4 regions of the Streptomyces sp. BBFR51 genome follow, and region 3 is predicted to be linked to each of the others. Evidence: riboswitches for the same ligand, from Rfam matches in the RefSeq annotation. Region 3 holds a riboswitch; each other region holds the start of a gene.
What was found. Region 3 has a riboswitch for cyclic di-AMP ahead of ACGH7X_RS18410 (M23 family metallopeptidase). Riboswitches for the same ligand answer to the same signal wherever they lie in the genome.

Region 1 (7,712 bases), 500 kb from region 3:
TCGCCGCGGCACCCCTGCTCGCCGCCTGCGGCAACGACGCGCATCCGGGCGCGGCAGCCGTCGTCGGCGACCAGCGCATCACCGTCTCCCAGCTGGAGAACCGCGTGGACGAGGTGCGCGAGGCCCAGCGCGCCGCCGTCCCGGACGACGCCCAGTACCAGCAGGTCGTCGCCAAGACCGGCACCCTCACCCGCGACACCCTGCACGGCATGGTCCTCGACCAGGTCCTGCACCGCGCCGCCCAGGACGCCGGGGTGAGCGTCAGCCGCAAGGAAGTGCAGCAGATGCGCGGCGGCCTGGAGGAGCAGGCGGGCGGCCCGAAGCAGCTGGAGACGGTCTGGCTCCAGCAGTACGGCGTCGCCCCCGAGCGCCTCGACGAGAACCTCCGTCTCCAGCTCGAGGCCCAGAAGCTCGCCCAGAGCCTCGGCACCGACACCAGCAGGCCCGAGTTCTGGCAGGCCCTGTCCAAGGCCTCCGAGAAGCTCGACGTCGACCTCAACCCGCGCTACGGCGCCTGGGACGTCCAGAACAGCAGCCGCGTCGACACCAAGGTGCCGTGGCTGCGCGAGGTCACGTCGCCAGAGACCCAGCAGCCGGCGTAACGCTCCTGCCGGTCCCGCGTGCGGCCCCCTGTGGACAACTCGGGGGGCCGTCGGCAGCGTGCGTTAGGTTCGGGGAGTGAACGCAACCACCGCCGACGCGACCACCGCGGACCCGGGCCGCATCGTCCTGCTCACCACCAGCCACCGCGTCGCCCCGGGCCTGCTGTCCTGGCCCGCCTGGCAGGCCCTGCGCACCGCCGACCGCGTGCTGTGCGCCGACGGAGCCCACCCGCAGCTGCCGTATCTGCGCGAGGCGGGCATCCGGGTCGACGAGGCCGCCCCGGCCGCCGAGGAGCTGGTGGACGCCTGCGCCGGCGGCCGCACCGCGGTGGTCGTCGCGACCGGCGAGGGCGACCCCGCGCTCACCGACGGCCTGGCCCGCCTCGCCGGCTCCGGCCGCGTCCACATGCCCGACCTCGAACTGCTCCCCGCCTCCTACGACCTGCCGGGCGCCCGCCTCCTCGACCTCGTCCAGGTCATGGACCGCATCCGCCTCGAATGCCCGTGGTCGTCCCAGCGCACCCACAAGGGGCTGGCCAAGTACGCCATCGAGGAGGCGTACGAACTCGTCGAGGCCATCGAGGACGGCGACCGCGAGGAACTGCGCGAGGAGTTGGGCGACGTACTCCTCCAGGTCGTCTTCCACGCCCGCATCGCGGAGGAGGACCCCGACGCCCCGTTCTCCGTCGACGACGTGGCCGGCACCATCGTCGCCAAACTGATCCACCGCCACCCCCACGTCTTCGGCGACGAGACGGCCTCCACCCCGGAGGAGGTCCGCGAGCACTGGCTGCGCACCAAGGCCGCCGAGAAGCAGCGCACCTCGGTCACCGAAGGCGTCCCCCTCGGCCAGCCCGGCCTCGCCCTCGCCGCCAAGCTCGCCTCCCGCGTCCGCACGGCCGGTCTCCGGGTGCCGCTGCCCACCGGCGAGGGCGTCGGCTACGACCTCCTGGCCCTCGCGGCCCGCGCCGAGGCCGAGGGCACCGACCCGGAAGCGGCCCTGAGAGCGGCCGCCCGGACGTACCGGGACGCGATCAGGCAGGTCGAGGCCGCCGGGGGATGAGCCGGTCAGACAGCGGTGAACCGAACCGGGAGGTCACGCAACCCTCGCATGATGAGCCCGCCTCGCCAGCGCAGGTCATCAGGATCGGCCGCCGGCTGGAGGTCGGGAAGGCGTCGTAGCAGGGTCTCCAGAGCCGTACGGCCTTCCAGGCGGGCGAGAGGCGCGCCGAGACAGTAGTGGATGCCGTGTCCGTATCCGAGGTGCTGGCTGTCACGACGGCTCAGGTCGAGGGTGTCCGGTTCGCCGAAGCGCGCCGGGTCACGGTTCGCGGCTGCGAGGACTACGAGTACGGGGTCGCCCGGGGCGATGCGCTGTTGCCCGATGACGAGTGGTTCAGTGGCGAAGCGCCAGGTGGCCAGTTCCACAGGCCCGTCGTAGCGGAGCAGTTCCTCGACGCCGCTGTCCAGCAACGCCGTTTCACCCCGCTGGATCGATTCCTGCAGCCGAGCTCGTTCCCGAGGGTGCCGCATTAGGGTGTGCACGCCATTACCGATGAGGTTGATGGTGGTCTCGAAACCTGCGAACAGAAGCACGAAGCACATCGCGGCGGCCTCGTTCTCGGTGAGGTGCTCGCCATGGTCGGAGGCCCGGATCAGGCCCGAGATCAGATCGTCGCCGAGGTCGTCGCGCTTACGGTGGATGAGCTCGCCGAGGTAGGCGCGAATCTTCTTGACAGAGCGTGCCACGCCGCCACGCTGTCCCCCACCATGGCGGATCATCATGCCTGCCCAGTCGCGCAGGTCGTCCTGGTCCTCGCGAGGAACGCCCAGCAGCTCACAGATCGCGTAGATGGGGAGAGGGAACGCGAAGTCGTGGATGAGATCTGCCTCGCCCTGTGAGGCGAAACGGTCGATGAGGTCGTCCGTCAACTCCTGCACGCGGGGGCCGAATTCCGCGATGCGCCGTGGAGTGAACGCTTTGGAGACGAGGCGGCGCAGGCGCGTGTGGTCCGGCGGGTCGATATTGAGCAGGTGCGTCATGAGATTGGCGCTGCGCTCACCTGGAATGCCGGTCTTGTTCTTCCCTCCGGCGTCTTCGGCGTGATGTTCCGGATTCTTCGAAAGCCGACCGTCGGCGAGAGCCTCGCGCGCGTCGCTGTAGCGGGTCACCAGCCATGCCTCGACCCCGCTGGGCAGTCTGGTCCAGTGGACGGGGGAGTGCCGACGCAGCCAGGCATAGGCCGGATACGGGTCGGTGGCGAACTCCCAGGTGAAGAGTTCGGGGGCGGTGTTCGGGTCGTTCACGTTACGACCGTAACGGGATCGCGCGATCCCCGTGCCCGTGACGACGGAGAGAAGAACCGATTCCGCGACCCGGGACAAGCTGAACCTCTACCCCGGTGACATCGAAAAGCAGCGTGAGCGCGTGGCTCGCTTCACGGACGCGCTCCAGGAGAAGGAGGCGGGCCTGGCTCGCGCCACTACGACTTTGGCCGCATCCGGCCTTGACCAGGCCGTGAGGGACGCGGCCCTACGGCAGCTCGCGGAAGACGTACAAAGCGCCAGGGCGATGCTTGCCACGGGGCGTCAGGTGCTCGCGGGCCAGGAGGCCGCAGCAGTCGCCGTCCGAACCGCCCTTTCCTTGGCCCAGGCTGTCAGGGGAGCACCTCACGTCGAGCTGGCCGACATGGGAGCGGTGATCGGTCTTTTGGACATCACTGTGAAGCCGCTCGGAGAGGTGCGGAAGCGTTCTGGGGTCAAGTGCAAGGTGACGGCGTGGCATGAGCGGACCGGAACGCCGATCCCAGCCGCGGTGGCGGAGTCGGAATGGCCGGTTGTCGAGGAGCTCATGACTGCCTACTTCGCGCGCCGCCAGTTCGTCCGTGGAGCCGTGGACGTCCGGACCCAGCTGAACGGGGCTCTGCACCGGTTGCGTACAGGCTGTCTCTGGGACGAGCTTCCTGAGTGCTACGGCACCTGGCAGCTCGCCAAGGAGCGGCAGAACACCTGGTTCAAGAAGGGATTCTGGGCCGTTCTGATGGACGAGCTGAATCGGCGGGGGGAGACCACACCGGTTCGGTGTGAGCCGCAAGCGCCGCCGCTCGAGGTCACAGGGGCAATCGCACCTGGGACGTTCAAACATGACACGCGCTCAACTCTGTGATCTTCACGTGATCTGTGCGGCATGAACTTGTGACAAGCGATCATCTGCCTATACGTTCACGGATCAGTGTGGCGATGAGCATCACGCGCCGCGCGGTCCCCGTCGTCTTGTGAAAGGTCGTCGCATGCTCTCCGGGAACGGTCGTCACCGCCGCCCCCGCCAGGCTCCCGCCCTGGTCGTCGCCGCCGGAGTGACCGGCTCCGCCATCGCGATCCCGCTGCTCGGCGCCACCGGCGCCCACGCGGCCGACGCGGCGAACTGGGACCAGGTCGCCCAGTGCGAGACCGGCGGCGCCTGGAGCCAGAACAGTGGCAACGGGTACTACGGCGGCCTGCAGCTGTCCCAGGAGGCCTGGGAGCAGTACGGCGGCCTGGAGTACGCCGCCAGTGCCGACCAGGCCAGTCGCTCCCAGCAGATAAGGATCGCCGAGAAGCTGCACGCGGACCAGGGCATCGCGGCCTGGCCGACCTGCGGCCTGCTCGCGGGCATGGGCAACGACTCGGGGCTCACGGACAGCGGCTCGGACACGGCCGGCGACGGCGCGTCGCGGGGTTCGGACGCCTCGGGGCAGACGGACACGTCCAAGTCGTCCGAATCGCCCGCCACCACGGAGAAGCCCGAGTCGTCCCGGGGGTCCGGGTCGCCCGCTCCGTCCGGCTCGACCGAGGCGCCGGAGTCGACTTCCAAAGCACCCTCTTCATCCCCTTCGCCCTCTTCCTCACCCTCCTCGTCCGCTTCTGACGCCCCGTCCGACGACGCGGACCAAACCGCCAAGCCGGGCACATCGCCCGAAACCGACTCCTCGGCGAGTGCCGAACCGCAGGGCACCGACGGCTCGTCCGGCGCGGGCCGGCATCGCGGCGGCAGTGCGGACGAGGGCACGGCGCAGAGGGGCCTCACGGACGGCACGGCAGGACGGCACGCCTTGACTGACGGCGAGTCGCGGGAGGCGGACGGAGGCTCGTACATCGTCCGCTCCGGCGACAACCTGTGGGCCATCGCCGACTCCCTTGGCGTCGACGGCGGATGGCGTGCGCTGTACGCCGACAACGAGCGGGTCGTCGGCCAGGACCCCGACCGCATCCTGCCCGGTCAGACGCTCACGGTAGCGGGCGAATCGGGCCATAAGTAGAGGGAGTTCGCGTCACGGTTAGAGGCTGTATGTCCGTTTTGGATCTCGTGAGAGATAGGTCTCAGAAGCCGTGATCGTCTTTGAAAATCCGCGGAGCGCGTGTCTACGGTCATGACCGCTCGCCATCGCGGGCCCCGACAGCCGCAACGCCGAATCCTGCCAGCGGCCGTACGGGAACAGTCGTCGCGTCAAGCGCCGAAGGCAGGAGCGGGGGACCCAAGGTAAGTGCCGCACCGGGCAGTTGAGCCGGAGCGGCTAGGGGTGAAGCCGAGTTCCGTGAGGAACCCGGCCGGGCAACTCAACCGGCCCGAACCCGACAGCTCACCTCGCAGGCGTCGGTGAGGGGATCAACCATGCTGTTTTCCGGCAAGGGCAAGCACCGTCGCCCGTCCAAGGCCACCCGTGTCATCGCCGTCGCCGGCGTCACCGGTGCCGCCGTCGCCGCCCCGCTGATGGCGGCCGGCAACGCCTCCGCCGCCACCGCGTCCGAGTGGGACGCCGTCGCCCAGTGCGAGTCCGGCGGCAACTGGTCCATCAACACCGGCAACGGTTACTACGGCGGTCTGCAGTTCTCCAGCTCCACCTGGGCCGCCTACGGCGGTACGCAGTACGCCTCGTCCGCCGACCAGGCGAGCAAGACGCAGCAGATCGAGATCGCCGAGAAGGTGCTCGCGGGCCAGGGCAAGGGTGCCTGGCCGGTCTGCGGCACCGGCCTGTCGGGCGCCGCGTACAGCGGTGGCGGTTCGCAGGACAGCGGCTCCAGCAGCTCCGAGGGCTCGCAGAGCCAGAGCAGCGGCTCCACCGCCGAGCGCTCCACCGAGCAGAAGGCCTCCCGCTCCTCCGAGCGCCCGGCCGCCGAGCCGAAGGCCGAGAAGCCCGCCAAGAAGACCGTCACCACCCCGACCGGCAAGAAGGTCGAGAAGGGCGACGGCGAGTACAAGGTCGTCAAGGGCGACACCCTCAGCTCCATAGCCGAGAAGCACGACGTCGAGGGCGGCTGGGCGAAGCTGTTCAAGCTGAACGGCGACATCGTCGACGACGCCGACCTGATCTACCCGGGCCAGCAGCTGCACCTCAAGTAAGCGGCAGCGGCTCCCGCGACTCCCGCCCCGGTGCGTGTTCCCCCGTACGCACCGGGGCGGGACTTTTCGCGTTCCGCGTTTGTTCCGTTCGGAAACAATTTACTCTCGGTTCTGTCCAGCGGGTGGGCGATCGGCTGGCCGATCGCCCGGAGCCGGTTAGGCTCGGTCCCGCAGAGCCGCTGCGGTCCTGTGGACCCGCGCGTCACACCGAAGCGTCACATTGAAGAAGGAGATGCTCGTGCCGTCCATCGACGTCGTCGTAGCCCGGGAAATCCTGGACTCCCGAGGCAACCCCACGGTCGAGGTCGAGGTCGGCCTCGACGACGGCAGCACCGGTCGTGCCGCCGTTCCGTCCGGCGCCTCCACCGGTGCCTTCGAGGCCGTCGAACTCCGTGACGGCGACCCGAGCCGTTACCTCGGCAAGGGTGTCGAGAAGGCCGTCCTCGCCGTCATCGAGCAGATCGGCCCGGAGCTGGTCGGGTACGACGCCACCGAGCAGCGCCTGATCGACCAGGCCATGTCCGACCTGGACGCGACCGACAACAAGGGCTCGCTCGGCGCCAACGCCATCCTCGGCGTCTCCCTCGCCGTCGCCCACGCCGCCTCCGAGGCCAGCGACCTGCCGCTCTTCCGCTACCTGGGCGGCCCCAACGCGCACCTGCTGCCGGTGCCGATGATGAACATCCTGAACGGCGGCTCGCACGCCGACTCCAACGTGGACATCCAGGAGTTCATGATCGCCCCGATCGGCGCGGAGTCCTTCTCCGAGGCCCTGCGCTGGGGCGCCGAGGTCTACCACACGCTGAAGAAGGTCCTGAAGAACAAGGGCCTGGCCACCGGCCTCGGCGACGAGGGCGGCTTCGCGCCGAACCTCGGCTCCAACCGCGACGCCCTCGACCTCATCCTCGAGGCGATCAAGGAGGCCGGCTACACCCCCGGCGAGCAGATCGCCCTCGCGCTCGACGTCGCCGCGTCCGAGTTCTACAAGGACGGCTCCTACACCTTCGAGGGCAAGACCCGCACCGCCGCCGAGATGACCGAGTACTACGCCGAGCTGGTCGAGGCGTACCCGCTGGTCTCCATCGAGGACCCGCTGTTCGAGGACGACTGGGACGGCTGGAAGGTCCTCACCGACCAGCTCGGCGACAAGGTCCAGATCGTCGGCGACGACCTGTTCGTCACCAACCCGGAGCGCCTGGCCCGCGGCATCGAGGACGGCGCCGCCAACGCGCTGCTGGTCAAGGTCAACCAGATCGGTTCGCTGACCGAGACCCTGGACGCCGTGGAGCTGGCCCAGCGCAACGGCTTCAAGTGCATGATGTCCCACCGCTCCGGCGAGACCGAGGACGTCACCATCGCCGACCTGGCCGTCGCCACCAACTGCGGCCAGATCAAGACCGGCGCCCCGGCCCGCTCCGAGCGCGTCGCGAAGTACAACCAGCTGCTGCGCATCGAGGAGATCCTCGACGACGCCGCGGTGTACGCGGGCCGCAGCGCCTTCCCGCGCTTCAAGGGCTGACCTCGCCTTCGAGGGCTGACCCCGCCTTCGAGGGCTGACCGCCCGTAAGAGGCAGCGTCGTACGTACGTCCCCGTACTCGGTCCCGTACCGTGTGCGGGGACGTACGCGCGTATGACGACGTGAAGGCGGAGGCGGGGACAGACATGGCGGTGAAGGACCGGGACCGTTTCTCCACCGCGACCAGGATCCGGATCATCGGGGAACAGACCG
Region 2 (7,712 bases), 3.3 Mb from region 3:
GGCTTCCGGGACGGCTTCGCCCCGCTGCTGCCCGACACCGCCGTCCCGCTCGGCGACCTGGACGCCCTGGCGCGGGAGCTGAAGAAGGGTGACGTGGCCGCGCTGATCGTGGAGCCGATCCAGGGCAAGGGGGTGCACGAGGCGCCGCCCGGCTATCTGCGGGCCGCCCAGGACCTGCTGCGCCGCCACAAGGCACTGCTGATCGCCGACGAGGTGCAGACGGGCCTGGGCAGGACCGGGAAGTTCTACGCCTTCCAGCACGAGGACGGCGTCGAGCCCGACCTGGTGTGCGTGGCCAAGGCGCTGTCCGGCGGGTATGTGCCGGTGGGGGCCACACTGGGCCGGGACTGGATCTTCAAGAAGGTGTACTCCTCGATGGACCGGGTGCTGGTCCACTCGGCGAGCTTCGGTGCCAACGCGCAGGCCATGGCAGCCGGGCTCGCGATGCTCTCGGTGATGGAGAACGAGGAGATCGTGGCGAACGCCGCGGCGGTGGGGGAGGGGCTGAAGACCAGGCTGGCCGAGCTGGTGGACCGCTACGAGCTGCTCGCCGATGTCCGTGGCCGGGGGCTGATGATCGGCATCGAGTTCGGCCGGCCAAGGTCCCTGAAGCTGCGCAGCCGCTGGACCATGCTCCAGGCCGCGCGCAAGGGACTGTTCGCGCAGATGGTGGTGGTGCCGCTGCTGCAACGGCACCGGATCCTGACGCAGGTGTCCGGCGACCACCTGGAGGTGATCAAGCTGATCCCGCCGCTGATCATCGACACCGACGACGCGGACCGGTTCGTCGACGCCTTCACCGAGGTGATGGAGGACGCGCACAACGGTGGCGGCCTGATGTGGGACTTCGGCAAGACACTGGTCAAGCAGGCGGTGGCCAACCACTGAGCCGCCGCCGGGCTTGATGCGCCTTGATTTGCCTGCGAGGCAAGAAGTTTGCCCGGCAGGCAAGATTCGGGCTGAATAGGAGGCATGAGCTCCTCCGAGTCCGGCCCGGCCGAGGCCGCGGTCGCCGCCGTCGCGCCACAGCTGCGTGAGCTGCGGCGGCGGGCCGCCCTCACCCTCGAGACCGCGGCCCGCGTCGCCGGGCTGTCGCCCGCCCACCTCTCCCGCCTGGAGACCGGACAGCGCCAGCCCTCGCTGCCGATGCTGCTCGCCCTCGCCCGGGTCTACGGTACGACCGTCGCCGAGCTGCTGGGCGAGTCGGCCGCCGACCGGGACGCCGTCGTGCGCGGCGCCGACATGGTACCCACCGCCGCGGGCGGCTGGACGTACTGGCGGGCCGGAGCGCCGGGCCGCGGCATGCAGGCCCTGCGCGTCCAGGTGCCGTACGGCTCCCAGGGCGACGTCGTGCGGGTGCACCCCGGTGAGGAGTGGCTCCACGTCCTCACCGGCCGGCTGCGGCTGCGCCTCGGGGACACCGAGCACCGGCTGACCGCGGGGGACAGCGCCCACTTCGACTCGACGACCCCGCACCGGATCGCCGCGCAGGACCCCGACGGGGTCGAGCTGCTCTTCGTCCACACCCTGCTGCAGAGCCCGACGGCCACCCTGTGCCTCGGGCCGACCCCCGGAGAGATGCCATGAGCACCATGCAGGAGAAGTTCCCGCGCGCCCTGTGGGTGCGACTGCTCATCTACATCGCGCTGGGGCACGTCTTCGGCGGCTTCCTCTACCTGCTGTTCGAGGTGGGGGCCAAGTAGCGCCGTCCGCGAGCGGGTGGCTCAGTCCAGCATCCGCTCGCGCAGCCGCTCCCGGGTTTCGGGGGCGAGCCCCAGGCCCTTCTCCAGGTAGGCGTCGACCCCGCCCCACGTCTCCTCGACGGTCTCGAAGGCCGCCGCCAGGTACTCGGCGCGCGCGTCGAACAGGGGGCTGAGCAGCTCCATGACCTCGGGGGAGTAGGCCGAGGCGGTGGTGCCGCTGCGGCGCACCTTGTAGCGGCGGTGCGCGGCGTTCGACTTCAGGTAGTCCTCGACGACGGCGTCGCGCTCGACGCCCAGCGCGAGCAGGGTGATCGCGATCGACAGTCCGGCGCGGTCCTTGCCGGCGGCGCAGTGCATCAGCGCGGGGACGCTGTCCTCGGCGAGCGCGTGCAGGATCCGGGAGTGCTCCGCCGTGCGCTCCTTGACGATCATGCGGTAGGAGCCGATCATCCGGTCGGCGCCCTTGTCACCGGCCAGGATCTCGCGCAGCTGGTCGAGGTCCCCGTCGCGGACCATCTTCCAGAACTCGGCGCCGTCGGCCGGATCGCTCAGCGGCAGGTTCACATTGCGCACGCCCGGCAGCTCGACGTCCGGACCGTCGAGCTTCTGGTCGGCCGCGTTGCGGAAGTCGAAGATCGTGTGCAGGCCCAGCGAGGCCAGGAACGCGGCGTCCTCCCCGGTGGCGTGCGCCAGGTGGCCGCTGCGGAACAGCACCCCCTGCCGCACCCGCCGCCCGTCCACGGTCGGCAGTCCGCCCACGTCCCGGAAGTTGCGCACACCGGTCAGCTCGGGTTCGGTCGACGGGACCTGCTGCGTCACAGGGGCTCCTCCCACTGAGCGCCGCCGACGCTGCTCGCCTGCGGGCACCACTCGACGATACGGCATCACCTGTGCCCGAAAGGCGCTTTCAAAAGAGGTATTGCGAGATGATAAGAGCCTTCTGTCCGAATTGGTGTCTTGATGACAACTGGGCCTGAAATGGCGGTAGGTGGGGAAGCGGCGCGTGAGCAGCGTCATATCCGTGACCGTGCGTTGCCCGTCATGTTCACGTAATTCAGCTGCTTCTCAAGGGCCTTTAGGGAAAAGAGTGCCGCGGAAATCGACGCAGGGTTACCGGGTTTTCCCTCAAAGGATCAATCGGAACACCGGTCGACGGAACCCCTCGCTTGTCCACGTGCGTCTTGGTCCCTTACGTTCACCACCGATCCGGACGGACGCCTAATCCTGCCGCCGACCGGAGCCCGCACTCATCCACCACCCGTACACGGCAGGAGCGGGGGACCCACAGGTACAACTGCCTGTTCCGGTTCCCGGAACGGCTTGGGGTAAAGCCGCGTTTCGGCGCGGCCGGGCATCTCCAGCCCGCACCCGACAGCTCACCTCGCAGGCGCCGGAGAGGAATTCGCCATGCCCGCGAAGGGTAAGCACCGCCGTACCAGGGCCATGCGCCTGACCCGCACCATCGCCGTCGCCGGAACCGGTGGGGCCGCGCTCGCGCTCCCGCTGATGGGTGCCGCCGGGGCCAACGCCGCCCCCGCCCACTCCGTTTCCGAGCAGGCCGTGCAGTCCATTGCGACGTCGGCCAAGAAGTCCGCCGCGAGCGCTTCAGAGAAGAACTCGGATTCGCGGACGTACACCGTGAAGAGCGGTGACTACCTTTCGAAGATCGCCGACGACCAGGACGTGGACGGCGGCTGGAAGAAGCTCTACTCGGACAACCGCGAGGCCGTCGGCTCCGACCCGTCGCTGATCCACCCCGGCCTGAAGCTCTCGATCGGCGGCCAGGCCGCCGAGTCCTCGGCCCCCTCCTCCGCCAAGTCGGAGAAGCCGGCCGCCGAGAAGCCCGCCAAGGCCGAGAAGTCCGCCTCCCAGTCGTCCGAGAAGTCGACGGACGCCGACAAGGCCTCCTCCTCGGACTCCGCCGGCTCCTCGGACACCGGCACCCAGTCCGCCGACAGCAGCAGCGGCTACACCTCCCCCGTCGCGGGCGGCACCGTCGGTACCCCGTACCACCAGTCCGGCAGCATGTGGTCCAGCGGCTACCACACCGGCACGGACTTCGTCGTCCCGACCGGCACCTCGCTCAAGGCCGTCGGCGCGGGCACCGTCGTCTCCGCCGGCTGGGGCGGCGCGTACGGCAACCAGGTCGTCATCCAGCTCTCCGACGGCCACTACGCCCAGTACGCCCACCTCTCCTCGCTCTCCGTCTCCGCCGGCCAGTCGGTGACGGCGGGCCAGCAGGTCGGCCTCTCGGGTGCCACCGGCAACGTGACCGGCCCGCACCTGCACTTCGAGATCCGCACCACGCCGGACTACGGCTCGGACGTCGACCCGATCGCGTTCCTGCGCTCGCACGGCGTCTCCGTCTGACGAGCGCCGACAAGCGCTGACGAGCTGACGACCTGACGGCGTTTCGGCGCGGTCCCCGCGCCACCGAAGGCCGGACCCCGATCCCCGGGTCCGGCCTTCGGTGTATTCCGGAATTGACGAACACTTTAGGCGTGGCTTTTCTCACCGCCCGTCAATCCCTTCCTACGGTCGCGTAGGTCACATTCCACGGTGAATCATGGGCCGATGTGGCAGACGATTCGAAGAGTGACAGCAGAGCAGTGATCGGGTCGTACGTGGCGGTGGGGGACAGCTTCACCGAGGGCGTCGGCGATTCCGGCCCCGACGGGGCGTTCGTCGGCTGGGCCGACCGACTCGCCGTACTGCTCGCGGACCGGCGCCCCGAGGGCGACTTCACGTACACCAACCTCGCCGTGCGCGGCAGGCTGCTCGACCAGATCGTGGCGGAACAGGTCCCCGGGGTCGTTGCACTCGCCCCGGACCTGGTCTCGTTCGCGGCGGGCGGCAACGACATCATCCGGCCCGGGACCGACCCGGACGAGGTGGCCCAGCGGTTCGAACTGGCGGTGGCCGCGCTGACCGCGGCGGCCGGCACCGTACTGGTGACCACCGGGTTCGACACCCGTGGCGTGCCCGTCCTCAAGCATCTGCGCGGCAAGATCGCCACGTACAACGGGCACGTGCGTGCCATCGCCGACCGGTACGGCTGTCCGGTGCTCGACCTGTGGTCGCTCAGGAGCGTCCAGGACCGCAGGGCGTGGGACGCCGACCGGCTGCATCTCTCGCCCGAGGGCCACACGCGCGTGGCGCTGCGCGCGGGACAGGCCCTCGGCCTGCGCGTCCCGGCCGACCCGGACCAGCCCTGGCCGCCCCTGCCGCCGCGCGGCACGCTGGACGTCCGGCGCGACGACGTGCACTGGGCACGCGAGTACCTGGTGCCGTGGATCGGACGCCGGCTGCGGGGCGAGTCGTCGGGCGACCACGTGACGGCCAAGGGGACGCTGTCGCCGGACGACATCAAGACGCGGATCGCCGCGGTGGCCTGAGAGCGGGGAGCGAACGGCCGGTGTCCAGTGGGGAGTGAACGGCCGGCGTGCGCGGGGAGCGAACGGCCGGCGTGCGGCGGGGCTAGCGCCTCGTGGGCGTCAAGGCCGTTCGCTCCAGGCCCAGTTCCCGGGCCAGCGCCTCGTCCATCCACTCCTGTGCCCGTGCCCGCGACACCGTGCCCGCGTACGACGTGAGCTGCACCGCCAGCCCGTCGAGCAGGGCCGTCAGCCGCAGGGCGGCGCCCTCGGGCTCGGCGCACGGGAACTCACCGGCGGCCACGCCCTCGGCGATGACCTCGGCGATCGCCGCCTTCCACTGGCGGTCCAGCTCCCGCGTGACCTCCCGCAGCGCGGGCTCGCGCAGCGACACCGCCCAGCCCTCGATCCACAGCCGCCAGCCCTTGGCCTGACCGGTGGGGGCGTACCAGCGCACGGCCGCGCGCAGCCGGCGCAGCGCCGACGTACGGCGGCCGAGCAGCTTGCGCAGATGGGCGAGGTCGTCCTCGGCGGCGTGGGTGAACGCGGCGGCGACCAGCCTCTCCTTCGTGGAGAAGTGGTAGAGCACCAGGGCGTTGCTGACACCGAGCGTGGCGGCCACGTCGGCGATCCGCAGCGCCGCCACGCCCCGCGCCGATATCTGCTCGATGGCCGCGCGGAGCAATTCCTCGCGCCGCTGGGTCACGCTCAACCGGACTCTCACCACGCACGTCACCCTATACAGGCCCTCGGACGTGCGGTGGCGCCCTCTTCGGCCGCGGAGGACCGGGAACACGGATGTGGCATCCGTCGTTCGAGGTGACGTAGGACGAGACGACAATGAGAGCCTGAACCACTCCACCTGGAGGTACCGTGGCCGGTTTCCGTTCCCCGAGTCCCGGGCTTCGCGTGCCGCTGCCCGCGGCCTTCGGCGCGGACCCGAGCGGTGAGCGCATGGCGCGCATCCGCAGATCGCCGAACTTCCGCGACGGCGTCTTCCAGAACCCCGGCGGCACCGCCCGTACCCGGCCCTCCGGATCGGCCACGGAGTTCGCGAAGATCTACTTCAACAAGGAGGCGCGGCTCCGCCGTGCCCCGCGGGGTCCGATCCCGGTGCACGCCACCACCCTCGCCGACCTCGCCAGGCCGCCCGCCACGGGTCTGCGGCTGACCTGGATGGGACACTCCAGCGTGCTCGCCGAGATCGACGGGCAGCGGGTGCTCTTCGACCCCGTGTGGGGCGAGCGCTGTTCCCCGGTCCCCTTCGCCGGCCCCAAGCGGCTGCATCCGGCACCGCTGCCCCTGGCGGCCCTGGGCCCGGTCGACGTCGTCGTCATCTCCCACGACCACTACGACCACCTCGATCTGCCCACGATCAAGGCGCTGGCCGGCACGGACACCCTCTTCGCGGTGCCGCTGGGCGTCGGCGCCCACCTCGAACACTGGGGCGTGTCCCGCGACCGGCTGCGCGAGCTGGACTGGCACGAGTCGACGCGCGTCGGCGGCCTCACCCTGACCGCCACCCCGGCCCGGCACTTCTGCGGGCGCGGACTGCGCAACACCCAGCACACCCTCTGGGCGTCCTGGGTCGTCGCCGGGGAGGAGCACCGCGTCTACCACAGCGGGGACACGGGCTACTTCGACGGCTTCCGGGACATCGGCGCCGAGCACGGCCCGTTCGACGCCACGATGATCCAGCTCGGGGCGTACGCCGAGTTCTGGCCCAAGAACCACACGGACTATACGCCGCTGCCTGGCATGTGGCCAGACATTCACATGACGCCTGCGCAGGGGGTGCAGGCCCACCTTGACCTGCAGGGAGGCGCTCCGGGTGGGGTGCTGCTGCCGATCCACTGGGGGACGTTCAACCTGGCCCCGCATCCGTGGGCGGAGCCGGGGGAGTGGACCAAGGACGCGGCCGACGAGGTCAGCCAGGCGGTGGCATTCCCGCGGCCGGGGGAGCCGTTCGAGCCGGCGGGGGAGCTGCCGGTGGAGGCGTGGTGGCGGGCGGTCTCCGGTCCGATCGTGCACCCGTGGCGCCGTCCCCGGATCGCTCAAGGCGTGGCCGAGACGAGCAAGGGTGATCTCGACCTCGCGGGGGAGAGGTGACGTCGGTCGGGCAGGAGCTGAGGGAGATGGTCCAGATGCTGGAGCGTCTCCCTGCTGACGAGCAGGATCGTTTGCTGCGCGCCTTGGACGGAGCGTCCCGCCTGGAGTGCGAAGTCACTGCGCAGCGCTTCAGGCCCTTGCCGTTCGCGGACGGCTCGTCACGGGTTGTTGTCCGAACGCGCATTGTGGAGCGCTGAGCTTGCAGGAGGGGGCTGGCTGGGCAGCGCTCTGTCGCACTGCTCGGCCGGTGTCAGTCCCGGCTGGCCCGGCAACCGGCCCGTCATAGAACGCGCCGAGCAGCGCGGACCGCCTGTTCTGCCACGTCTACGGCCGCAGCGGCCGGTCCTCGCACCAGTTCATCCCCGGCTGGCCGTACTCGTTCGTCGCCGCTCTCGAATCGGGCCGGACGTCCTGGTGCCAGCTCCTGGACGCAGTCCGTCTCGGCCTCGAGGACGACGTCACCGAGGTCACGGCCGCCCACCTCCGCCGGGTGGCCACCGATCTGATCGAGATGGGCCGCTGGCACTTC
Region 3 (7,712 bases):
ACGGGACTTCACCGGCATCGTCGACGGCGTGGTCGTCGCCGGGGTCACCGCCACCGGCTTCGCCTTCACCGAGAACATCCTCTACCTGGGCACCGCCTTCGGCACCGACCAGCTCACCGGCGACAGCGGCATCGCCTCCGTCACCGCGGCGACCTTCTTCGTCCGTGTGGTGATGGCACCGTTCGCGCACCCGCTGTTCACCGTGCTCACCGGCATCGGCTTCGGCATCGCCGCGCTCTCGACGGGCGGGCACCGCCTGCGCCGAGCCCTGCTCCCGTTCGCCGGACTGCTGCTCGCGATGGGCATGCACGCGCTGTGGAACGGCTCGGCCGCGTTCGGCGAGTACGGCTTCTTCGCCGTGTACGCGGCGTTCATGGTGCCGTCGTTCGGCCTGCTGACCTGGCTGGTGATCTGGACCCGGCAGCGCGAGCTGGGCACCGTACGGGCCGAGCTGCCCGCGTACGTCGTGGCCGGGTGGCTCACCCCCGCGGAGCCGTACGCGCTCGGCTCGATGCGGGCCCGGCGCATCGCCCGGCAGCACGCGCGCCGGCACGCCGGGAAGGAGGGGGCGCGGGCGGTGGCGCGGTACGAGGCCTGCGCGACCTCACTCGCGTTCCTGCGCGGGCGTGGGCGCCGGGGCAGGGCCGGCACCGACTTCACCGCACGGGAGCGCGAACTGCTGAACGCCCTGTGGCACCTGCGAGGCGTCGCGCGCCCGGCGCTGGACTACGCGGCCCGGGCCACGGCCCCGCCCGCACCCCGGCCGGTACCGCCGTGGGCGTACCCGTACGGGCCCTACGGCGGCGGCCACCCGACGCCGTACCCGCCCAGGACCGCGTACGCCCCCTACGCCCCGCACACCCCCTACACCCCGTACGGACCGCACTCCGCGCCCTCCGCGCACTCCCCGCAGGCCCCTTACGCGCCGCCCGGTCCCTACCGGCCGTAGCGCCCGCTCAGGCCGACGACGCCCGTGTCAGCCTCGCGACCTCGTCCTGCGTCAGGCGCAGCTCCGCCACGCCCAGCAGCGCCGGCAGCTGCTCCACCGTGCGCGCGGACGCGATCGGCGCGGCGACGGTCGGCTGGGCGGCGAGCCAGGCCAGGGCGACCGTGGCGACGGGAGCGTCGTGGGCCTCGGCGATCTCGTCCAGGGCCGTGAGCACCCGCCGGCCGCGCTCGGTCTCCAGGTGCTTCGCCGCACCGCCCGCCCGCGGGCTGTCGACGGCCGCACCGGGCCGGTACTTGCCGGTGAGGAAACCGGCCGCGAGCGCGTAGTACGGCACGGCGGCCAGGCCCGCCTGCTCGGCGAGATCGCGCAGCTCTCCCTCGTAGGTGTCGCGGGAGACCAGGTTGTAGTGGGGCTGGAGGGCCACGTAGCGGGCGAGTCCCTCGCGGTCGGAGAACTCCAGGGACGCCGCGAGCCGCTCGGCGGAGATGTTGGACGCGGCGATGTGCCGCACCTTGCCGGCCTTCACCAGCGCGTCGAGCGCGCCGATGATCTCCTCGACCGGCACCTCGGGCTTGTCGAAGTGGGTGTAGTAGAGGTCGATGTGGTCGGTGCCCAGGCGGCGCAGCGAGGCGTCGGCGGCGGCCTCGATGTTCGCGGCGGTGAGTCCCGGGTAGTCGGGGTGCTGGCTGACCTTGGTGGCGAGGACGACGTCGTCGCGGTTGCCGCGGGCCGCGAGCCACGCGCCGAGGACGGTCTCTGACTCGCCGCCGCTGTTGCCGTCGACCCAGGCGGAGTAGGAGTCGGCGCTGTCGACGAAGTTGCCGCCGGCCGCCGTGTAGGCGTCCAGGACGGCGAAGGACTGGTCCTGGTCGGCGGTCCAGCCGAAGACGTTGCCGCCGAGGGCGAGGGGGAAGACCTCGAGGTCGGAGGAGCCGAGCTTGCGCAGAGAAGTCATGTAGGACGTCAACCACCGCACCGGAGAGGACCATTCCGGCGGACGCGCAAAAACCCCGCAAACCGGCAGCCCTGGCGTCGGGGGGTCGCCGTCAGGACCGCCGGGGACCAGCGGGGGTGGAGACGGTGTGGGTCAGGGAGTGAGGCCCTTGCCCTGCAGCCAGGCCATCGGGTCGATGCCGGTGCCGCCGTCGGTGTGGACCTCGAGGTGGAGGTGGGCGCCCGTGACGTTGCCGGTGGCGCCGACGCGGCCGATGACGTCACCGGTGGTGACCTGCTGGCCGACGCTGACGTTGATGGAGGACTGGTGCGCGTACCAGAGCTCGGTGCCGTCGTCGAGGGTGAGCACGGTCTTGTAGCCGTACGACCCGTCCCAGCCGGCCGACGTGATCGTGCCGCTGTGCACCGCCTTGAGCAGCGTGCCCGTGGGTGCGGCGAAGTCGAGGCCGGTGTGGTGGCCGGAGGCCCAGAGGGAGCCGGCCTGGTTGAACGTCGAGGAGATCGTGTACGAGGAGGTCGGCAGCGTGTACTGCTTGGCCAGCTCCGCGAGCCGCTCGGCCTCGGCCTTCTTCGCGGCCTCCTCCTCCGCCTTCTTCTTGGCGGCGGCGGCCTTGGCCTCGGCCTCCTTCTCCGCCTTGGCGGCGGCTGCCTCGGCCTTCTTCTCGGCCGCGGCGGCGGCTTCGGCGGCGGCCTTGGTCTCCACCTGGGCCTGCTGCTGCTCGGCCTGCGCCATGATCCGGGCCCGCAGCGACTCACCGGCGTCGGTGGTGGCGGCGGTCTGCGTGGTGTCCGCGGCGGCGGCCTGGCCGATGCCGCTGAGCGGGGTGGCGGAACCCTCGGGCTCGGTCGCCTCGTCGTCGCCGGAGATGAGCGAGCCGACGTTCGGCAGGTCCGGCATGGAGATCGACACCGGCGGCTTGCCGGTCTGCGCGCTGGCCATGCCGCCCGCGCCGACGGCCGCTATGACGCCTACGCCGAGGACGGTGGAGCTGCGGGCGAGCCCGCCGCGCTGCTTGGCGACGCGGTGCCGGCCGCGTACGGGACGGATGGAATCCGCGGTGGGATTCCACTCCTCCCAGGGGCCCTCTTCGGTGCGCGGGCCCTCGGGGCCGTCGTAGCCGAAGGTGTCGGTGTCGTGCCGGGTCGGCACGAACGGGGCCTCGGGGGCAGGCCGGTTTGACGCCACGTGGGCGTACTCCTTTCCTTCCTTTCGCCTACCGGGTTAGCTGACGGGTTCGGAGCAGGAAGGTCTCCTACGCGCGTGTGCCGACCGTGTCTCCACGGCGTCAAACGCCCGATTCACCCCAATGTGGTGGTTCCCCGGTTCCCTTGCGGAATTCGGCGCGTGCGCACGGAGCCGCCTTCTGTGACGGCTGGGACGACCGCGCTGCGTTATCGAACGTTAATAGACGCGGGGCTCGGATTCCAAGCTGTTCCTCTTGATCATTAACGGAAACGGCTGGGACGTACACCTCACAGCCGGTGAAAAACGGGCGAGTTGACCCGACCCCGGTATTCCCGTTCACGCGTCTTTGTTCTGACGGTACGTCAGTTGTTATGCGGAGGGAGGTCGTTCCGTCACGACTGGTGACAATGATCATGATCGCCGTGTCGGGGACGCCGTACGGCGAGCAGCGCCATGTCGTCCGCCATGCCGCCCCCGGAGTGGTGGCGCACGTCCTCGGCGAGGGTGTCGAGGAGCTTCGCCGGATGACGGAAGACGCGGCCGGCCAGCCGCGCGTGCGGATCGTAGAACTCACCCTTCGCGTCCCGGGCTTCGGACAGCCCGTCGGTGTAGAGCAGGAGTGTGGCCCCACCGGGGAAGGCGACCTCCTCCGCCCGGTCGGGCCACACACCCAGGTCGCCCATGCCTAGCGGCAGCGCCGACTCGCGGGCGGGCAGCGGGCCCAGGGTGCCGTCGGCGTAGAGCAGCAGGGGCGGCGGGTGGCCGCGGTTGACGATGCGCACGATGCCGTCGCCGTGCGGGAGTTCGGCGAGGACGGCGGTGGTGAAGCCCTCGAAGGCGTCCAGCCCGTCCCGCCGGGTGCCCTCGCGCGCCAGCGCCCGCTCCAGCCGTTGCGCCACCGCCTCCAGTGTCGCCTCCTGCTCGGCCGCCTCCCGGAAGGCGCCGATCACGACGGCGACGGCGGCCACCGCGCCCATGCCCTTGCCGCGCACGTCCCCGACGATGAGCCGGACGCCGCGGGCGCTGTCCTGCACGGCGTACAGGTCGCCGCCGATGAACGCGTCGGCCTGCGCGGCCTCGTAGGAGGCGGCGATCTCGAAGCCGGCGATCCGCTCGGCGGGTTCGGGCAGTACGGCGCGCTGGGCGGCCTCGGCGATCTCGCGGACGGAGACGAGGCGCTCGTCGGTGCGGCGCACGAGGCCGTTCACGAGGACGGCGAGGACGGCGACCGTCGCGATGGTGATCAGCTCGGTGAGGGAGTCGACGTAGTGGATGACGCCCTTGCCGATCTGCAGCCCGATGACCGCGGCGACCACCGCGACGCCGGTGAGCGCCGTGCCGCGCCGCGAGTAGATCGGGGCGGCGACCAGGGGCGCGGCCGTGTAGAGGGGGCCGGCGGTGAAGTACCTCGGGGTGAAGGTGTCGTACAGGATGGCGACGACGATCAGCAGCACGGGGAGCACGCGTACGAAGGCCCGCATGTACCTGGTCCGCCGGCGCGGCGGTGGCCCGGCGGGCGGCACGGGCCGCGCCTCGTCGCCGAGGCCCAGGCCGGGGTCGGGCACGGGATCTCCGGGGAGTCGGCCGCCGGCTCTGGCCTTCGCTCCCTCGTCGTCCACGTCACCTGGCCGCACCACTCGTCTCCCGCCACCCCGCACGTCCACGCCGCTCGCTGCCGTCCCGTACTCCAGGTTTCCCGGAGCGGGGGCGGGGGGCGAGCGGTGAGGGGCCGACCGAATGACGCCGCGTGGCGAAACGCACCGAGGGCCGGAACCCTTTCGGATTCCGGCCCTCGGCCTTCAGTAGCGGGGACAGGATTTGAACCTGCGACCTCTGGGTTATGAGCCCAGCGAGCTACCGAGCTGCTCCACCCCGCGTCGTTGTGTTCACCACTGTACGTCATCCCGGGGGCGGAATGCACATCGGTATCTCCCGTGACGGTTCCCTATCCCTCCAGGTGGCGGTTGGGCGCCTTCGCGCGCTCCTCGTACTCGGGCAGTACGACGACGACGGCGCCCCCGGCGGCGAGCACTCCGCTGCCGTTCGCCCCCGGCACGAAGGTGTCCGGCTCGCGCCAGGCCGTAACCACGCGGCGCACCCCGGCGTCGAGGATCAGCCGGGCGCAGGGCGCGGGCCGGGAGGCGCGGCGGGCGCAGGGCTCCAGGCTGCTGTAGACGGTGGCGGCCGCGAGCCGAGGGTCGGTGGGGTCGACCTTGGCGAGCGCGGCCTCCTCGGCGTGCACGACGGGGTCGCCGCCCTCCCGCGAATACCCCCGGGCCAGCTCCGTCCCGTCGGCGGCGACCACGACGGCCCCCACGCTGAACGCGGTGTCCGACGGCGGGCACAGCTCGGCCAGTTCACAGGCGAGCGCCAGCCAGTGCCGGTCGGCGGCGGCCACGCGGTCGCCGGTGCCGGGCGCGGTGGGCAGGTACCGGTTCAGCACCACGTCCTCGATCGGCCGCGACTCCACCAGCCGCAGCCGCCCGCCCTGGTAGGCACCGGGTCCGAACAGCCGGGGTGCGTCCGGGTCCCCCACGAGCAGCGGCGCGAGGACGAGCTGCAGCTCGTCGGCGAGCTCCTGCCGCAACAGCTGGGTGTGGACGCTCCCGCCTCCTTCGACCATGAGCCGCCGCACTCCGCGCCGGTCGTGCAGGTACTCGAGGGCCGCCCGCCAGTCGAGGACCGGGCCCAGGGGCACGACATCGGCGGCGATCCCCAGCGCGCGGGCCCGCAGGGCGCCGTCGTCGGTGGTCAGCAGCACCTTGTCCCCGCCGGTGTGCCAGAACCGCGCCGCCGGGTCCAGCTCGCCACTGCCACTGACGGCGACCTTGAGCGGGTACTCCGCCTTCCCGTCCGCGACCCGCGCCGCCCGCCGCTCGGCCGAGTTCACCAGCAGCCGCGGATTGTCGGCCCGGATCGTGCCGGCACCGATCAGGATCGCGTCCACGGAGGCCCGCACCTCGTCGACCCGGTCGAAGTCGGCGGGGCCGGACAGCAGGAGCCGGTCGGGTCCGGTGTCGTCCAGGTAGCCGTCGAGGGAGACGGCGGCGGAGAGGAGGACGTACGGGAGGGGCATGCGAGTACTCCCAGAAGGCGAGCGTGTGACGGGTTTTGGCGGGGCAACCCTAGGCGCCCGCACTGTCGTCGGGGCTCACCGCGTCCGGCCGCGGTCGGGCGCCGCCCTTCCCGGCTCCGCGACCCGCGCACGTGGGGGCGGAGCGCGCTTGGATGCGGAATTGCGAAAGTTTGCAATTCATTAGATGCTGTCTTGTCTGGCTCCGCGGACGGTCGCGGACCTGGATCTCCGTGTCCTCCGGTGGGGGGCACCGTCGGGAAGGCGAGGAGTGATGAGGGCGGCGATCGTTTCGCTGGGAGCCCGGCTCACGGCACTGCTGCCCGCACGCGACGACATGGCGCAGGTGCGCCGGACTCCGCGCCGGGATCTGCTGGCCGGACTGACGGTGGCGATCGTCGCGCTGCCGCTCGCGCTGGGCTTCGGGGTCTCGTCCGGTCTCGGCGCGGAAGCGGGGCTGGCGACCGCGGTGGTCGCGGGGGCACTGGCCGCGGTGTTCGGCGGATCGAATCTCCAGGTGTCCGGGCCGACGGGCGCGATGACGGTGGTCCTGGTGCCGATCGTCGCCGAACACGGGCCCTCGGGGGTGCTCACGGTCGGCGTCATGGCGGGCGTGATGCTCGTCGTGCTGGCGGTGCTGCGGGCCGGCAAATACATGCGGTACGTACCCGCGCCGGTGGTCGAGGGCTTCACACTCGGCATCGCCTGCGTAATCGCGCTGCAGCAGGTTCCGAACGCGCTGGGAGTGGACAAGCCCGAGGGCGAGCGGGTGCTGGTCGTCACCTGGCGCGCGCTGCGGGAGTTCGCGCAGCACCCGAACTGGACCGCGGTCGCCCTCGCTCTGGCGGTCGCGGCCGTCATGGTGGCCGGGGCCCGCCGGTGGCCCAAGGTGCCCTTCTCGATCCTCGCGGTGATCGCGGCCACCGTGGTCGCGCAGCTCGCCGGCCTCGACGCCGCCCGGCCGATCGGCGACCTCCCGGCGGGGCTGCCCGCGCCCTCCGTGGCCTTCCTCGACCCCGCCGCCCTCGGCTCCTTGCTCGCGCCGGCGGTGGCGGTGGCGGCGCTGGCCGCCCTGGAGTCGCTGCTGTCGGCCTCGGTCGCCGACGGGATGACGGTCGGCCAGAAGCACGACCCGGACCGGGAGCTGTTCGGGCAAGGGCTGGCGAACATCGCCGCGCCCCTGTTCGGCGGTGTCCCGGCGACCGGCGCGATCGCCCGGACCGCCGTCAACGTCCGGACCGGCGCGAGCTCCCGGCTGGCCTCCCTCTCCCACGCCGCCGTCCTGGCCGTGATCGTCTTCACCCTCGCTCCCCTCGTCTCCAGGATTCCACTGGCCGCGCTCGCGGGTGTGCTGCTGGCGACGGCCGTCCGGATGGTCGAGGTCGGCTCCCTGAGGGCCATGGCCGGGGCCACCCGCTCGGACGCGCTGATCCTCGTGCTCACCGCCGTGGCCACGCTGGCGCTCGACCTGGTCTACGCCGTGGTCATCGGCCTCGTGGTGGCGGGCGCGCTGGCCCTGCGGGCGGTCGCGGTGCAGGCCCGCCTGGACG
Region 4 (7,712 bases), 1.1 Mb from region 3:
CCCGGCCGCACGCACCGCCCCGCGCGGTGCGGCGCGCTCCCGCCGCCGCCAGCCCGCCAAGCGTTCCGCCCTGCTGACCATCGCCGTGCCGTCGGCCTGCGTGATGAGCGTCGCCGGGATCGCCGCCGCCTCCGTCGGTGGCCTGACCGGGGAAGACGGCGCGGAGACCACGGCGTCCGCACCGGACCCGGGCAACGCGAAGGCCGCGCCGGTCAAACCGTCCGCCGCCAACAACAAGCTGGACACCCAGCTCACGAGCCTCGCCGCCGGAGCCGACGACTTCGCCGACCGGGCCAGCCGGACGCAGGAACGCATCGATCTCAAGGCCCAGCAGGCCGCCGAGAAGAGGCGCGCGGCAGAGGAGGCGGCCCGCAAGGAGCGGCTGCGTCCCAAGTTCGCACTCCCGGTGGCGCAGCACGGCCTCAGCGCGTACTACGGGCAGGCCGGCATCAACTGGATGTCCGTGCACACCGGCATCGACTTCCCCGTGTCGTACGGGACGTCCGTGCTGGCCGCGACCGACGGGACGGTCCGTACGCAGTACAACAGCGCGTACGGGAACATGCTGATCCTGACCGCGAAGGACGGCACGGAGACGTGGTACTGCCACCTCTCCAGCTATCAGGTCCCCTCAGGTACGACCGTGAAGGCCGGGGACGCCATCGCGTTCTCCGGCAACTCCGGCAACTCGACCGGTCCGCACCTGCACTTCGAGGTGCGCCCCTCGGGCGGCTCGGCGATCGACCCGCTCTCGTGGCTGCGCAGCCACGGACTCAACCCGCAGTGACGCCGTAACCGCGCCGCACCTCACCGCTGCCTCAGAGCTTCTCCACCGGCGCGTACCGCAGCAGCAGCCGCTTCGGCTTGGTGTCCCCGAAGTCGACCGTCGCCTCGGCGTTCGACCCGGTGCCCTTGACCCCGACCACCGTCCCGAGTCCGAACTGGTCGTGCGTGACGCGGTCGCCGACCGCCAGCGAGACGGCCGGTTGCTCGGCGGAGGCCGACCGGCGCGTGGCGAAGCCGGAGGCGCCCGACGCCGACGAGCGGGAACGGGACGAGGACAGCGAGGCCGCCACGCCCGAGACCGGCGCGGAGGGCGCGGGCCCGTTCGCCCCGGTCCGCTTCCACTCCAGGTGGGGGGCCGGGATCTCCTCGAGGAAGCGCGAGGGCGGGTTGTAGGAGGGCTGGCCCCAGGCGCTGCGCAGCGTCGACCGGGTCAGGTACAGCCGCTCCCGGGCGCGCGTGATGCCGACGTACGCGAGGCGACGCTCCTCCTCCAGCTCCTTGGCCTGGCCGAGGGCGCGCATGTGCGGGAAGACGCCGTCCTCCATGCCGGTGAGGAAGACGACCGGGAACTCCAGGCCCTTGGCGGTGTGCAGGGTCATCAGGGTGACGACGCCGTCGCCGTCCGACCCCGCTGCGTCAGCAGCATCATCAGGCGCTGTGGGGATCTGGTCGGAGTCCGCGACGAGCGCGACCTTCTCCAGGAAGTCGGCCAGCGTCCCGGGCTCCTCGCTCTCGGCCCGCTCCTGCTCGAACTCCAGGGCGACGGCCGCGAGTTCCTGGAGGTTCTCGATGCGGGTCTCGTCCTGCGGGTCGGTGGAGGCCTGCAACTCCGCCAGGTACCCGGTGCGTTCGAGGATCGCCTCGAGGACGGTCGCCGGTCCGGCGCCGGACTCGACGATCGTACGGAGGTCCTCCATGAGCGTGTTGAACCGCTTCACGGCGTTCGCGGAGCGCGCGGCCATGCCGTACGCCTCGTCGACCCGCTTGAGGGCCTGCGGGAAGCTGATCTTCTCGCGCTGGGAGAGGGCGTCGATCATCGCCTCGGCGCGGTCGCCGATGCCGCGCTTGGGGACGTTGAGGATGCGGCGCAGCGGCACCGAGTCCTCCGGGTTGGCCAGCACGCGCAGGTAGGCCAGGACGTCCCGGACCTCCTTGCGTTCGTAGAAGCGGACGCCGCCGACGACCTTGTAGGGCAGGCCGACGCGGATGAAGACCTCTTCGAAGACACGGGACTGGGCGTTGGTGCGGTAGAAGACGGCGACATCGCCGGCCTTCGCCTCGCCCGCGTCGGTGAGGCGGTCTATCTCGTCGGCGACGAACTGGGCCTCGTCGTGCTCGGTGTCGGCGACGTACCCGGTGATCTGCGAGCCGGCGCCCTGGTTGGTCCACAGGTTCTTGGGGCGGCGGGACTCGTTGCGCTCGATGACCGCGTTGGCGGCGGTCAGGATCGTCTGCGTGGAGCGGTAGTTCTGCTCGAGCAGGATCGTCGTCGCGTCCGGGTAGTCCTCCTCGAACTGGAGGATGTTGCGGATGGTGGCGCCGCGGAAGGCGTAGATCGACTGGTCGGCGTCGCCCACCACGCACAGCTCGGCGGGCGGGACCTCGGCCTCGGGCGGCACGTCGACGGGGTGCTCGGAGGTGCCGACCAGCTCGCGGACCAGGGAGTACTGGGCGTGGTTGGTGTCCTGGTACTCGTCGACCAGGACGTGCCGGAAGCGACGGTGGTAGTGCTCGGCTACGTCCGGGAAGGCGCGGAGCAGGTTGACCGTCGTCATGATCAGGTCGTCGAAGTCGAGGGCGTTGGCCTCGCGCAGCCGCGACTGGTAGAGCGCGTAGGCCTGGGCGACGGTCTTCTCGAACCCGTCGGCGGCCTGGGCGGCGAAGTCCTCCTCGTCGATCAGCTCGTTCTTCAGATTGCTGATCTTGGCGCTGAAGGACTTGGGCGGGAAGCGCTTGGGGTCCAGGTCGAGATCCCGGCACACCAGCGCCATCAGGCGCTTGGAGTCGGCCGCGTCGTAGATCGAGAACGACGACGTGAAGCCCAGCCTCTTCGACTCGCGGCGCAGGATGCGGACGCACGCGCTGTGGAAGGTCATCACCCACATCGCGTTCGCGCGCGGGCCGACGAGCTGCTCGACGCGCTCCTTCATCTCGCCCGCGGCCTTGTTGGTGAAGGTGATCGCGAGGATCTGGCCCGGGTGGACGCTCCGCTCGGCCAGCAGGTGGGCGATGCGGTGGGTGAGCACGCGGGTCTTGCCGGAGCCGGCACCGGCCACGATGAGCAGCGGGGAGCCGGAGTGGACGACGGCGGCCCGCTGGTTCTCGTTCAGCCCGTCCAAAAGCGCCGCGGCGTCCAGGGCGGGGCGCGGGGCGCCGTCGCGGTAGTGGGTGTCCCGGTCCGGCGGCGCGTCGAACTTCCCGCCGAACAGATCGTGCGGAACCGGCTCCGGTCCGTGATCGTCCTCGGGTGGCGGCGGGGGTTCCTCCTCGCGACCCCGGGGGGTCTGGAGGCTCGCCAGGAAGTTGTCGTCAAAGAGGCTGCTCATCGCTCTCCGAGTCTAGGGCGCCCCACCGACAACCCGGCGCCACCCCGGAAAATCGCCGGTATCCCGGTGCCGGACACGCCCTGCGACGGGTCATGACACGAAGAGTGACACGAGCGACGCCCCCGCCCGAGGTCACACCCAAGGTCACGAAAATGTATCGGGCATATCACCCACCAACCTTCACAGCGGCCACACGAGTTGGCTACGGTGCGGGCAGGCCGCACGACCCCCACCGGCGAACCTCGCCGGGCCGCGCGGCCTCCGCCGAGTCCGGCGTGCCCGCATGGCATCCGGAGCCGGGGACCCAACCGAGAACTTGGGGTGAATCGGCCGCCCGGCCCTCGACGAGGACGGGACCGCCGTAGGGCAACCCTTCCGTGCCACACCGCCCGAACCCGACAGCTAACCCGGTAGGCGGAGCATTGGAAGGAGTCGCCTCCCTTGGCGTCGCACCGCAAGTCGCGTCCCTCCGGTACACGCGTCGCAGGCATACGGACCCCGGCCATCGCCACGGCGGCCCTCACCTCCGTCGCCCTGCTGTCCCAGACGGCCAACGCCGCGCCGTCGGACGACCGGCCGAGCCTCGAAGAGGTGGAGAAGAAAGTCGACGACCTGTACCGCCAGGCGGGGTCGGCGACCGAGAAGTACAACGCGGCCAAGGAGAAGACCTCCAAGCAGCGGGGGCGCGTCGACACGCTCCTCGACGACGTGGCCAAGCGCACCCAGAAGCTCAACGACGCGCGCGAGGAGCTGGGTTCCTTCGCCTCCGCCCAGTACCGCACGGGTGCGGCGGTCCCGGAGACCGCGACCCTTCTGCTCGCGGACTCGCCGCAGGACTACTTCGACCAGAACCAGCTGATGAGCCGGCTCACCGGCCGCCAGAAGACCGCCGTCGACGACTACGTCACGCAGCAGTCCGAGACGATGCAGAAGCGCCGGGAGGCCACCGAGAGCCTCGAGACGCTCACCGACTCGCAGAACGACCTGAAGACGGCCAAGTCGACCGTCCAGAAGAAGCTCGCCACCGCGCGGGAGCTGCTGTCGGAGCTGACCGCCGAGGAGAAGGCCCGGCTCGCGGCGATCGAGAAGAAGAAGCAGGCGGAGGCCGCGCGCAAGGCGGCGGAGCTGGCGAAGCAGCAACAGGCGCAGCAGGAGGCGGAGCGCCAACGGCAGGAGGAGGCCGCCCAGCAGCAGGAGAGCGGCACCGGTTCGTCGGAATCCTCGGGATCGTCGACGCCGGACACCTCGAACGGCACCAAGGCCGAGAAGGCGATCGCCTTCGCCCGCGCCCAGATCGGCAAGCCGTACGTCTGGGGCGCCACGGGCCCCGGCTCCTACGACTGCTCGGGCCTGACCCAGGCCGCCTGGAAGGCCGCCGGCGTGACCCTGCCGCGCGTCACCTACGACCAGGTCGACGCCGGCACGACCGTCTCCGTCTCCCAGGCACAACCCGGTGACCTGGTCTTCTTCTACGACGACATCAGCCACGTCGGCCTCTACATCGGCGACGGCATGATGATCCACGCGCCGAAGCCGGGCGCGTACGTCCGCGAGGAGTCGATCTTCTACGACGGCGAGTCGTCGATCTACAGCGTGGTGCGCCCGGCCTGACCCAGGTGGGTCTCAGGGCCTGCCCGGCGGATCATGCCGCAGACGCGGGGTCCGGCACGCACTCCCCCACTGCCTTAAGGGCGTGGGAGGGGCCCCCAGGCGTTGCCGTCGGTCGCCGACTCCCCCACGCTCGGCTTCGCTCGCGGGGGGGGACCCCCATCGCGTCGGCTCCCTCCTCCGCCTTGCAGCCGCACGCACCGGACCCCGCTCACCGGCGCTGATCAGATGCCGTGTCTTTCCTGCGACCTGATCCGCCGGGCAGGCCCTAGCATCGGCGCATGTCTTCGGCCACCTCTCCCCACGCCCTGCGCGCCTGGTGGGCGCAGCGTCCGCCGGCGGCCGGGGCCGCGGTGATGGCGACCGGCATCGTGTCGGTCGCCCTGCATCTGACGGGCCGCGAGGTCCTGTCCCGGATCGCCCTGGTCCTGGCCTGTGCCGCCTGGCTGACGCTGGCGACGAACTTCGTCTACCTGCTGCTGGTCGAGCGCGCGCAGTGGCTGACGCGGGCGGGCACGCCGGGCGCGCTCACCGCCGTCGCCGCGACGACCGTGCTCGGCACCCGCTTCTCGCTGCTCGGCTCGTCACCCCTGGCGGCGGTGCTGCTGACGCTGGCGGCGCTGCTGTGGCCGTGGCTGCTGGTCCTGGTGGTGCGGCACTGGGGACGGAGGATGCCCGGGGCGGTGTTCCTGGGCTGCGTGGCCACGGAGGGACTCGCCGTGCTCGGCGCCACGCTGGCCGCCGCCACCTCGACGGCCTGGCTGGCGCACGCCGCCCTGGTGCCGTTCTGGCTGGGCATCGTGCTCTACCTGATCGCGCTGTTCCGCTTCGATCTGCGGCAGGTGGCGCGCGGCTCCGGGGACCACTGGGTGGCGGGAGGCGCGCTCGCCATCTCGGCCCTCGCGGGCGCCAAGCTGCTCGCGGCGGCCGGGACCGGCATGTACCTGTGGAACGCCGACGACCACGCCGTTCTGCACGACCTGACCGTCTTCCTGCTCGCCCTCGACCTCGCCTGGTACGTCGTCCTCCTCGCCGCCGAGATCGTGTGGCCGCGGGTCCGCTACGACGTACGCCGCTGGTCGACCGTCTTCCCGCTCGGCATGACGGCGGCGGCGGCACTGTCCGTGGCCGCCGTCGTCGACGTCCCGTGGCTGGACGCGCCGGGGCGGGCGCTGCTGTGGATCGCGGTGGCCGGGTGGCTGGCGGTCGCCGCGGGGGCGGTGGTCCAGGCCCGGACCGGGCTGCGGTCGGCGGGAACGGACGCCGGGACGGTCAGGTCCACAGCACCGCGATGAAGATGTTCGCCACGGTCAGCAGACCCACCAGGCCGAACAGCGGCTTCTCCACCTTCTCGTCGTCGCGCTTCACGTAGACCAGGCCGAGGATCACGACCAGTACGGCGAGCTTCACGCCGATCTTGACGTTGTCGACGGCGGTGTCCTGCGCCTGGTTGAGGCCGACGAGGACCGCTCCGGTGACGAGCATCGTCAGCGCGCCGTGCAGCATCGCGGGGGTGAAACGGGCCGCGCCCTGACCCATCGCCTTCATCTGGGTCAGGAAGCCGCCGAGAAGCGCGGCGATGCCGACGATGTGCAGACCGACGAAGAGGTGGATGAGTACGTCCATGGGGCCGGAGCCTAATGAGGAGCCCGAGGCGCCTGGACACCGGCCCGCCCCGACGCCCCATAACAGCTCACGCCCCTCACCCGCCCCCGATCCGTCACATCGGTCATCACCCTGCGTGAAGCCGACGGCCGCCGGGCGGGTTCACGCTCACATACAGTCGCCGCCCGATCCGCAACTGCCACTTCCGCACATCCCGTCACCGGGCCGTTACCGACGCGCCTAGCGTCCTCACCCAGGCAGCCGAAGTCGAGCTGCGCCGGGGGCGGAGTCGAGTCGTACGAAAGGACGTGGATCGCAGGTGGGAGCGCACCGCAAGCCGCGACAGCGGGCGACGGGCGGCGGCAGAGCCCGTACGGCGGCCACGATCACCCTCGCGGGAGCGGCCACCGCGACGGGCCTGGGCGGGACCGGGCACGCGGATCCGCAGCCCACGGCGGCGCAGGTCAGGGCCAAGGTGGACAAGCTCTACCAGGAGGCTGAGGTCGCCACCGAGAAGTACAACGGCGCGAAGGAGAAGGCGGCCACCGCCGAACGGCGCCTGGAGGAGCTGCGGGACGAGGCGGCGCGCAAGGAGGACCGGCTGAACACCGCGCGGGAGGCGCTGGGTTCGGTGGCCGCGGCGCAGTACCGCAGCGGCGGCCTCGACCCGGCGCTGCAACTCGCGCTCTCCACCGACCCCGACGGGTATCTCGACGGCGCCGCCTTCGTCGAACGGGCGGGCAGCCGGCAGAAGGCCGCCGTCGGCCGGGTGCGCAAGCAACTGCGCGACATCGAACAACTGCGCGGCGCCGCCCGTCTCGAGCTGAGCTCGCTGAAGTCGCGCCGGGCCGAGCTGAAACGCCACCGCGAGACCGTCACCGGCAAACTGGAGACAGCCCGCCGCCTGCTGTCCGGCCTCACCGCCGAGGAACGCGCCGGCGTGGGCCACGGCACGGCCGCCCGCGCCTCCCGCAGCGCCTCAGGCCCCCGAGGCGCACTGCCCGCCCCGGCCCAGGCCCCCAACTCCCGCGCCGCGGCGGCCGTCGCCTACGCCCACCAGAAGCTCGGCAGCCCCTACGTCTGGGGCGCGACCGGCCCGAACGCCTTCGACTGCTCGGGCCTCACCCAGGCCGCCTACCGCGCCGCCGGGGTCTCCCTGCCCCGCAC

Region 1: linked by a shared signal. The riboswitch ahead of rpfA (resuscitation-promoting factor protein RpfA) and the one ahead of ACGH7X_RS18410 (M23 family metallopeptidase) in region 3 are both predicted to bind cyclic di-AMP.
Region 2: linked by a shared signal. The riboswitch ahead of ACGH7X_RS33470 (peptidoglycan DD-metalloendopeptidase family protein) and the one ahead of ACGH7X_RS18410 (M23 family metallopeptidase) in region 3 are both predicted to bind cyclic di-AMP.
Region 4: linked by a shared signal. The riboswitch ahead of ACGH7X_RS23915 (NlpC/P60 family protein) and the one ahead of ACGH7X_RS18410 (M23 family metallopeptidase) in region 3 are both predicted to bind cyclic di-AMP.

Annotation. Positions count from the first base shown of each region.
Region 1 is NZ_CP172448.1:3,562,171-3,569,882, reverse strand. Features, by position in the region: gene ACGH7X_RS16140 (SurA N-terminal domain-containing protein) at 1-602, shown strand, start outside; gene ACGH7X_RS16135 (nucleoside triphosphate pyrophosphohydrolase) at 679-1,665, shown strand; gene ACGH7X_RS16130 (cytochrome P450) at 1,671-2,909, opposite strand; gene ACGH7X_RS16125 (transposase) at 2,947-3,768, shown strand; gene ACGH7X_RS16120 (transglycosylase family protein) at 3,893-4,900, shown strand; cyclic di-AMP (ydaO/yuaA leader) riboswitch at 5,084-5,250, shown strand; gene rpfA (resuscitation-promoting factor protein RpfA) at 5,254-5,982, shown strand; gene eno (phosphopyruvate hydratase) at 6,221-7,501, shown strand; gene ACGH7X_RS16105 (septum formation initiator family protein) at 7,646-7,712, shown strand, end outside.
Region 2 is NZ_CP172448.1:7,376,986-7,384,697, forward strand. Features, by position in the region: gene ACGH7X_RS33450 (aspartate aminotransferase family protein) at 1-888, shown strand, start outside; gene ACGH7X_RS33455 (helix-turn-helix domain-containing protein) at 973-1,587, shown strand; gene ACGH7X_RS33460 (DUF6126 family protein) at 1,584-1,703, shown strand; gene ACGH7X_RS33465 (tyrosine-protein phosphatase) at 1,725-2,522, opposite strand; cyclic di-AMP (ydaO/yuaA leader) riboswitch at 2,949-3,106, shown strand; gene ACGH7X_RS33470 (peptidoglycan DD-metalloendopeptidase family protein) at 3,111-4,073, shown strand; gene ACGH7X_RS33475 (SGNH/GDSL hydrolase family protein) at 4,313-5,098, shown strand; gene ACGH7X_RS33480 (TetR/AcrR family transcriptional regulator) at 5,181-5,801, opposite strand; gene ACGH7X_RS33485 (MBL fold metallo-hydrolase) at 5,948-7,183, shown strand; partial or broken gene ACGH7X_RS33490 (transposase) at 7,470-7,712, shown strand, end outside.
Region 3 is NZ_CP172448.1:4,060,339-4,068,050, forward strand. Features, by position in the region: gene ACGH7X_RS18400 (PrsW family intramembrane metalloprotease) at 1-949, shown strand, start outside; gene ACGH7X_RS18405 (aldo/keto reductase) at 957-1,904, opposite strand; gene ACGH7X_RS18410 (M23 family metallopeptidase) at 2,037-3,089, opposite strand; cyclic di-AMP (ydaO/yuaA leader) riboswitch at 3,101-3,257, opposite strand; gene ACGH7X_RS18415 (PP2C family protein-serine/threonine phosphatase) at 3,482-4,708, opposite strand; tRNA gene ACGH7X_RS18420 (tRNA-Met) at 4,893-4,966, opposite strand; gene ACGH7X_RS18425 (dihydrofolate reductase family protein) at 5,035-6,165, opposite strand; gene ACGH7X_RS18430 (SulP family inorganic anion transporter) at 6,437-7,712, shown strand, end outside.
Region 4 is NZ_CP172448.1:5,195,143-5,202,854, reverse strand. Features, by position in the region: gene ACGH7X_RS23925 (peptidoglycan DD-metalloendopeptidase family protein) at 1-787, shown strand, start outside; gene pcrA (DNA helicase PcrA) at 819-3,332, opposite strand; cyclic di-AMP (ydaO/yuaA leader) riboswitch at 3,585-3,766, shown strand; gene ACGH7X_RS23915 (NlpC/P60 family protein) at 3,774-4,943, shown strand; gene ACGH7X_RS23910 (tellurite resistance/C4-dicarboxylate transporter family protein) at 5,222-6,235, shown strand; gene ACGH7X_RS23905 (hypothetical protein) at 6,213-6,566, opposite strand; gene ACGH7X_RS23900 (NlpC/P60 family protein) at 6,865-7,712, shown strand, end outside.